3 regions of the Halobacillus rhizosphaerae genome follow, and region 2 is predicted to be linked to each of the others. Evidence: riboswitches for the same ligand, from Rfam matches in the RefSeq annotation. Region 2 holds a riboswitch; each other region holds the start of a gene.
The links. A riboswitch is a leader RNA that binds a small molecule or an ion and turns the genes downstream of it on or off. The one in region 2 is predicted to bind thiamine pyrophosphate.
Positions count from the first base shown of each region.

Region 1: linked by a shared signal. The riboswitch ahead of thiW (energy coupling factor transporter S component ThiW) and the one ahead of Q7A53_RS08380 (ABC transporter substrate-binding protein) in region 2 are both predicted to bind thiamine pyrophosphate.
Region 3: linked by a shared signal. The riboswitch ahead of thiT (energy-coupled thiamine transporter ThiT) and the one ahead of Q7A53_RS08380 (ABC transporter substrate-binding protein) in region 2 are both predicted to bind thiamine pyrophosphate.

Region 1 is NZ_JAUTWQ010000021.1:40,105-42,369, forward strand. Features, by position in the region: gene tenA (thiaminase II) at 1-514, opposite strand, end outside; TPP riboswitch at 559-664, opposite strand; gene thiW (energy coupling factor transporter S component ThiW) at 670-1,155, opposite strand; TPP riboswitch at 1,314-1,424, opposite strand; gene Q7A53_RS17910 (PucR family transcriptional regulator) at 1,490-2,265, opposite strand, start outside.
Region 2 is NZ_JAUTWQ010000006.1:132,361-134,625, reverse strand. Features, by position in the region: gene Q7A53_RS08390 (ABC transporter permease) at 1-39, opposite strand, end outside; gene Q7A53_RS08385 (thiamine-binding protein) at 69-359, opposite strand; gene Q7A53_RS08380 (ABC transporter substrate-binding protein) at 375-1,376, opposite strand; TPP riboswitch at 1,515-1,625, opposite strand; gene Q7A53_RS08375 (NAD(P)/FAD-dependent oxidoreductase) at 1,708-2,265, opposite strand, start outside.
Region 3 is NZ_JAUTWQ010000023.1:17,091-19,355, forward strand. Features, by position in the region: gene Q7A53_RS18230 (sugar isomerase domain-containing protein) at 1-339, shown strand, start outside; gene rpsN (30S ribosomal protein S14) at 428-697, opposite strand; TPP riboswitch at 873-974, shown strand; gene thiT (energy-coupled thiamine transporter ThiT) at 1,053-1,634, shown strand; gene Q7A53_RS18245 (DUF1028 domain-containing protein) at 1,789-2,265, shown strand, end outside.

The sequences.
Region 1 (2,265 bases), on a different contig from region 2:
GTTCCATTTCACCTTCCGCATAAAAGCTAATCCACGGGTAGAAGGGATGATCCTCTGACGGCTGGTATTGTTTCATTAAATATTCACCGATCTCTAAATACGTCCATGGACAAGGCAGAAGTGCTGCAATGATCTCTCCCACCCCTCCTTGATGGGCGTGATACAACATATGCTTTACATAGTGATCGGCAGTTGGAGGCAGAGGAAACCCTTGCAAGTCTTCATACCGGATCCCTATAACTTCGCAAAGATTTTTATGGGGATGGATTTCACTATTTAATACAAAATTCACTTGTTCATTAAAGTATTGAATATCCTTTCGTTCCGCCGATTTCGAGATGGCTGTACCATAAATTTGCATAAATGCATTTAAATATTCATAATCCGCTTTAATGTAGTGTGCTATAGAGGAAGAAGGAACATGTCCTTCACCTAGACCTTTTACAAAAGGATGTTCGAATATTTCTTGAAATAAATCTTGATTTTCATTCCGAATCATTTGAGAAAATTTCATTGAAGTGCCTCCTTGGTTTGCGGAAGCTGCCAGGGGTGGGTTAATGAGGTTGCCACCTACTTCCCTACGCTGGTCTTAACCAGATCAGGTCGATAAGAGTTGGAAATACATTCCTCTCAGTCCGATTTGCGGACACCCCTAGTAGATTCCGAACATTAAATTGTTGTAAATTGGTTTCGATCCAAACGATATACCACGCACCAGCCGATGATGGCTCCCGTGATACTGCTGATAAGAAAGGAAGGAAGAAAAATAAAAGCGCCGCTGGAACTCCCCATAAAAAGATGGGCATACGGAACAGAAAATAGCGCTCCAATCACACCCGTACCAATTACTTCTCCTATAGCGGCATAAATTTCTTTTTTGAAGAATTGATATAGAACACCAGCTAGAAATGCGCCAATCATGGCACCTGGAAAAGCAAGCAGCGTCCCTGTACCTAGTAAATTTCTTACCAGACCTATCGTAAAGGCGATTACAACGGCAGGAAGCGGACCAAGCATAACCGCTGCCATTACATTTACAGCATGCTGTACAGGATAAGCTTTAGCTATCCCTGCCGGAAACCAGAGCAGCTGAGAGCCCAGAGTTGCGACAGCAACAAACACAGCCATCGTAGTAAGCATACGAGTTCGTTTCATAGTTTTCCCTCCCATAAAAGGGAGACCCAGAGAGCATTCGAGAAGGATGAGCTTTTGTCACCACGCAGACAATTGACTCATGACCGAGGTATATTCCTGGACACTAAAAAAAGCCAGTCCTAAGGAGGACCTGGCTTCGAATGGATGGAGTCAATAATCTTGCACTCTGACTACTTCCCTCCGCTGGTCTTAACCAGATCAGGTTCATAAGAGTCGGAAAGCTCGATTGCTTTCCTCTCAGCCCATGACGGGCCCCCCTAGTAGTTTCATAGATTTCTATTCACTTGGTTTTGTTCATCGTAACAAAGATGTAAGATCCTGTCACCTATTTCTATTATTCTTTTACTTTCTTCAACATCCACAATCTCACACTAAGTTCTAGTAAAAATAAGTCGTCGGCATCCAGCAGAGAAAGCCCTGTTAAATGTTCAATGTTTCGCAGCCGGTGCAGCAGAGACTGCCGATGCAGATTCAGCGCACGTGAAGACTGACTTACATTACTATTATATTTGTTATAAACGATGAAAGTATGAATTAAGTCGGTTTGTCGCTTTTGATCATAATCAATAAGTTTAGCCAGCGTATCTTCGACGATATTCTCGATCCCTTTATCATGAGATAAAGACATGAGAAGACGATTCATTCTTGTATCACTGAAAAAAGTCCGCTCCCCGTCTTCGTTTTGGTGACGCCCAATATTTAACGCGGTAACCGCTTCATCATAACTTTTATGAAACGTATAAACTTCGTCTTTGCGAAAAGATATTCCCCAGGAAATAACAATTCCTGCAAGAAGTTCATTTAAACGTCGTTCTACTAAGTCAAGAAATTGATTAGTCGTTTCCATGTAGGGGTGTTCGTCTGCTTCTAAGTAAACAATAACCTCTCCATCTTCAAAGGTGGTCATGGTGCGCCTCTGTAATACATCCCCAGCATGAGTGACTTCCTTTTGAATATAATAATTCCGGCTGTGCATGGAAGAGGATCGAACAGGATGATCAGTAGAACCGATGTGATCATCTATCCTTTTCTTAAAACGAATATCCCCTACTATACAAATGTATGGACGATTTAAGTCATATCCAAGCAATTGTGCTTTGGAAAGCAGCT
Region 2 (2,265 bases):
CATTTCCCAAATGAGCAAGAAAAGGATGAGGACCAGCATAGGTCTCCATCCTTTTTTAAACAAAGAGATCAACGGTATTTCTCCGTTAATTGATCCATGGAGGCTCCGCTTGGCTGATAAAGAACTTTAATTTGGGAAATAACATTTGTGCTGCCTTTTTCAATCATAGCTTGATTCATTTTTTCAATTAAGGAGAATATCTCTGAAAGCTCACCTTCAATGGTTGTTTCCAGCGGGTGTACTTCATACCGTAACCCTGAGTCTTCAATCAATGATATGGCGTGATCTACATAAGGAATGACGTCTTCCCCTTGTTTCGTCTTTGGAATAATTTGAATGCTGACTAATGAGTTTGCCAATCTATCTCATCTCCTTTATTTGTTAGGTAAAAATTTGTTGGTATATGCATCTTCTACATTTAAGTGCTTATCTAATAAGTCGTGGTTATACATCCATTCAGAGTAATTTTCCCATACTTTCTGGTCTTGAATTCCCCACTGGTCTGCGTCATCTTTATACTTTGGGGACAGCCATTTTTGACTGGCTTTGACTAGTTCTGGATCTAAATCAGGGACAGCTTTAATTAAGATATCAGCAGAATCTTCCGGGTTGTTGATGGTATATTGGTATCCTTTGGAAACTGCGGCCATGAAAGCTTTCACAGTATCTGGCTTGTTCGCGATCATTTTCTCGTTTGTAGTGAGAACGGGCGTGTAATAATCCAGCTTATCTGAGTAGTCGGTTAAGTATTGCATGTTTAAGTCCTGACCGCGAAGTTCTGCCTCGACCCCGGTCCATCCGTAGTAAATCCAAGCAAAGTCTACGTCTCGTTTAACGGCAGTGAAAAAGTCTGTATTACCCATATTTACAATATCGACTTTATTTACGTCCGCATCTTCTTTTTCCATAATGGAAGAAATAACGGCTTTCTCAACGGGCGCACCCCAGCCTCCGTAGGTTTTCCCTTCAAATTTCTTTGGGGAAGTAATATTTTTATCTTTTGGTGAAGCGAATCCTGAGGTGTTGTGCTGGATGATTGCGCCAATAGACACGATAGGAATATCCTGTACACGTGCTTGGGTAATGGATTCCTGTGCACTAATTCCGAAGTCTGCTTTACCGGCAGCTACCAGCTGATCGGCACCTGTTTCGCCGGGCATCATAACTTCTACATGGAGTCCTTCGTCTTCGAAGTATCCTTTCTCTTTGGCAACGTAAATTCCCGTATGATTGGTATTCGGTGTCCAATCGAGAACGAGTTTCACGTTTTTCATTTGTTTCTTCTGGCTGGTACTTGCCTGTGACGTTTCTTTCTCCTGATTGCAGGCAGCGAGAAAGAGCAGCAGGCAGCCCATGAAAATAAGTAATTTCTTCATTGGTTTTCCTCCCATTCGTTTGACTAACTGAAAGTTCTGGAACAATTGAGAAGGGAACCTGTCTAGGTGAAAGGAAAATCAGGCATACAAAAAGCACCCTGGTACCATACCTAGGGTGCACATATTTTTAAAAAACGGAATGTCGTTTTCTATGTTTCCTACGCTGGTTTAAACCAGATCAGGTTCTAAGGGTCAGTACCTTTTCGGATACAATCTCAACCAGCTTTACTGGTCCCCCTACATTCAAGATTATTCAGTTAAGTTAGTCGTGAATAATTAAATCTTCCCATAGAATCGCTTTTTAATCAACCTTTTAGCTGATCGACGTGAATTAATGACGTTTACTTAACCAAAGTACGCCTGATTTAGCAAGTCTTGGCAGCAGGCCGGTCATTGGCTTCTGAAGCATATTGCCAAATCCATCTGACTTACCTAGCGAGCCCAATGATCCTTTTAACTTGATTTCTTTAGGCTTTTGAGGCTCTTTGCCTGCAAGAACAGCAGTTAGAATCGCGGCAATTTCCTCTCCTTGCTGGCCAGCAAGCTGAGCACTAGGAGAATATTCTGAAGACGCACAGTCTCCCACCACATAAATGTGAGGCTGCTTCGGAATCTGGAAGAATTCGTTCACTTTAATTTTTTCTTGATTGTCTTTCTCGACGGGCATTTCTCTTACTAGATAATTTGGACGCACTCCTGCTGTCCAAATCGTTACGTCATTAATGAAGCAGATGCCATTATTACAAACGCCGTCTTTTTCCACATATCCGACATTGGCATTATGAATGACTTCTACATCATTTTTCTCAAACCAGTCTTCCACATAGTCTTGGATTTTCGAGTCAAAAGCACGAAGCACCGTTTCTCCTCGGTCCAGTAAACGGATATT
Region 3 (2,265 bases), on a different contig from region 2:
GGACTATTAGTCGTAGGGATGTTATCGAAAAACTACACGTCCTATCAAAGATCTAAGCACAAATCAGGGAAAAGGCTGGAAGAAGTCGTAGACCTCACACTGGATACGCAAGTTCCTGTCGGGGATGCCGTGATGAGCTCTGAAAGCTTTCAGGAGAAATTCACCCCCGTATCATCCGTGGCAGGCACAGCACTATTGCACAGTTTATTTACAAAAGTCATCGAAAAACTAGCGGAAGAAAATATAAAACCGCCGATCTTTAAGAGTGGAAATGTAGATGGCATAGACGAACACAATCATAAGCTTATGAGTAAGTATAGGAAGCGGATATCCTTTTAAACTTTATGTAAACCCATCAGTCCAGCGGGCTGGTGGGTTTAAGTTTTCTGGAATCATCACGGCTTTTTTCGCTCGCTGAGATGAAAAATTACCAGCTGGCTTTTTTAACACCAGGAATCTGACCTTTATGGGCTAACTCTCTAAACTGAATGCGAGAAAGACCGAATTTCCTCATATATCCATGTGGTCGGCCGGTCAAGGCACAGCGGTTTTGTGTGCGTGATGGAGAGGAGTCTCTTGGCAGCTTGCGTATAGCTTCAAAGTCGCCAGCCGCTTTAAGCTCCTTGCGTTTCTCTGCATATTTGTCTACCAACTTTTGACGTTGCAGCTCTTTAGCAATTTTAGACTTTTTCGCCAATGGGTGACCTCCTTAAATAGTAATTGTTACGATTTGAATTATAGGACTCCCACTGCATAATGTCAAATTGTCAGGACTTTGTGCCTCAATATTAGATTTCCCAGGCAATAAATCATAGTTGTCTAGAGTGAGTTGTTCTACTATAATAAGGGCAAACAAAAAAAGCATAATAAATTTAGCCCTCAAGGGGAGCCCTCCAGGCTGAGAGTGAACAATTTGTTCTGACCCTTTGAACCTGTCAGTTAATACTGGTGTAGGAATGGCGGCTTTGTTGATGGTGCAATGCATGGGATCCATCAGAAAGCTTCCCTTTGTATTGCTTTTTTTGTGCTCAATTTTAAAGGGGGAGTTTGAGATGAAACACAAAGGAGTATTGTTTTTAGTCGAAGTAGCTATTTTCTCGGCTATTGCTATTTTGCTGGATATTATCCCGTTTTTGTCATTTAAATTATGGGCCCAGGGGGGATCGGTGTCCTTCTCTATGGTGCCAGTATTTATTATGGCTTACAGATGGGGAATAAAAGGTGGATTATTAACAGGATTTCTACTGGGAGTCTATCAAATATTACTGGGAAATGCTCTTCTAGTTACACCTGTACAGAGTTTCCTAGATTATATTCTAGCATTTACGTCGATTGGATTCGCTGGAATAATGGCTGGCCAGATAGCCTCTGCGGCTTCTAAACATCATGTGAAACGAATGATTACAGCGATTATCACCGGTTGTTTGATAGGAAGTCTACTAAGGTTTGTGAGTCATTTTATCGCGGGCATTGTCTTTTACGGCAAATTTGCACCGCCGGGGCAGCCGGTATGGCTTTACTCTCTCCTCTACAATGGAGGTTATATGCTTCCTGCCTTTATATTAAGTGCGGTGATTGTCAGTATACTTTTCGTGAAAAGACCTCAACTCATCATTCACAAGCCGTATAAATAATTATAAGAATAAATATTCTACTTTTAAATTGAAAGGTGAGCTCAGTTTTTTAATCTGGAGCTCACCTTTTTTTAAGTCATGAGAATTATATATGAAGCAGGAGAGTTAAAGGATCGAATCGAATTTTAAAGGAGTAGGAAAGAAAGGGGTCAGGATATTGAAAGATAAACCGAATATAGTTGCTACATTTTCTATTGTGGGCCACGATCCTGAAACGGGAGAGTTAGGAGTTGCCGTTCAATCTAAGTTTCTTGGTGTGGGGTCGGTGGTGCCTTGGGCTGAAGCTGGCGTAGGAGCGATTGCGACGCAAGCACTAGCCAATCCTGCTTATGGACCGTCAGGATTAAAATTATTGAGAGAAGGTCTTAGTGCACAAGAAACGTTAGATGAATTAGTTAAAAATGACCCTCAAGCAGATGAACGTCAGGCAGGCATTATAGACGCGAATGGAAGGGGAGCGACGTATACTGGCGCAAATTGTCTTGATTGGGCAGGAGGAATGACCGGCCCCAATTACTGTGCGCAAGGCAACATTTTAGTAAATCAAGCAACAGTATCGGAGATGGGAAAAGCCTTTGAACAACATTCAGGGTCTCTTTCAGATCGATTGATTGCTGGACTGCAAGCTGCC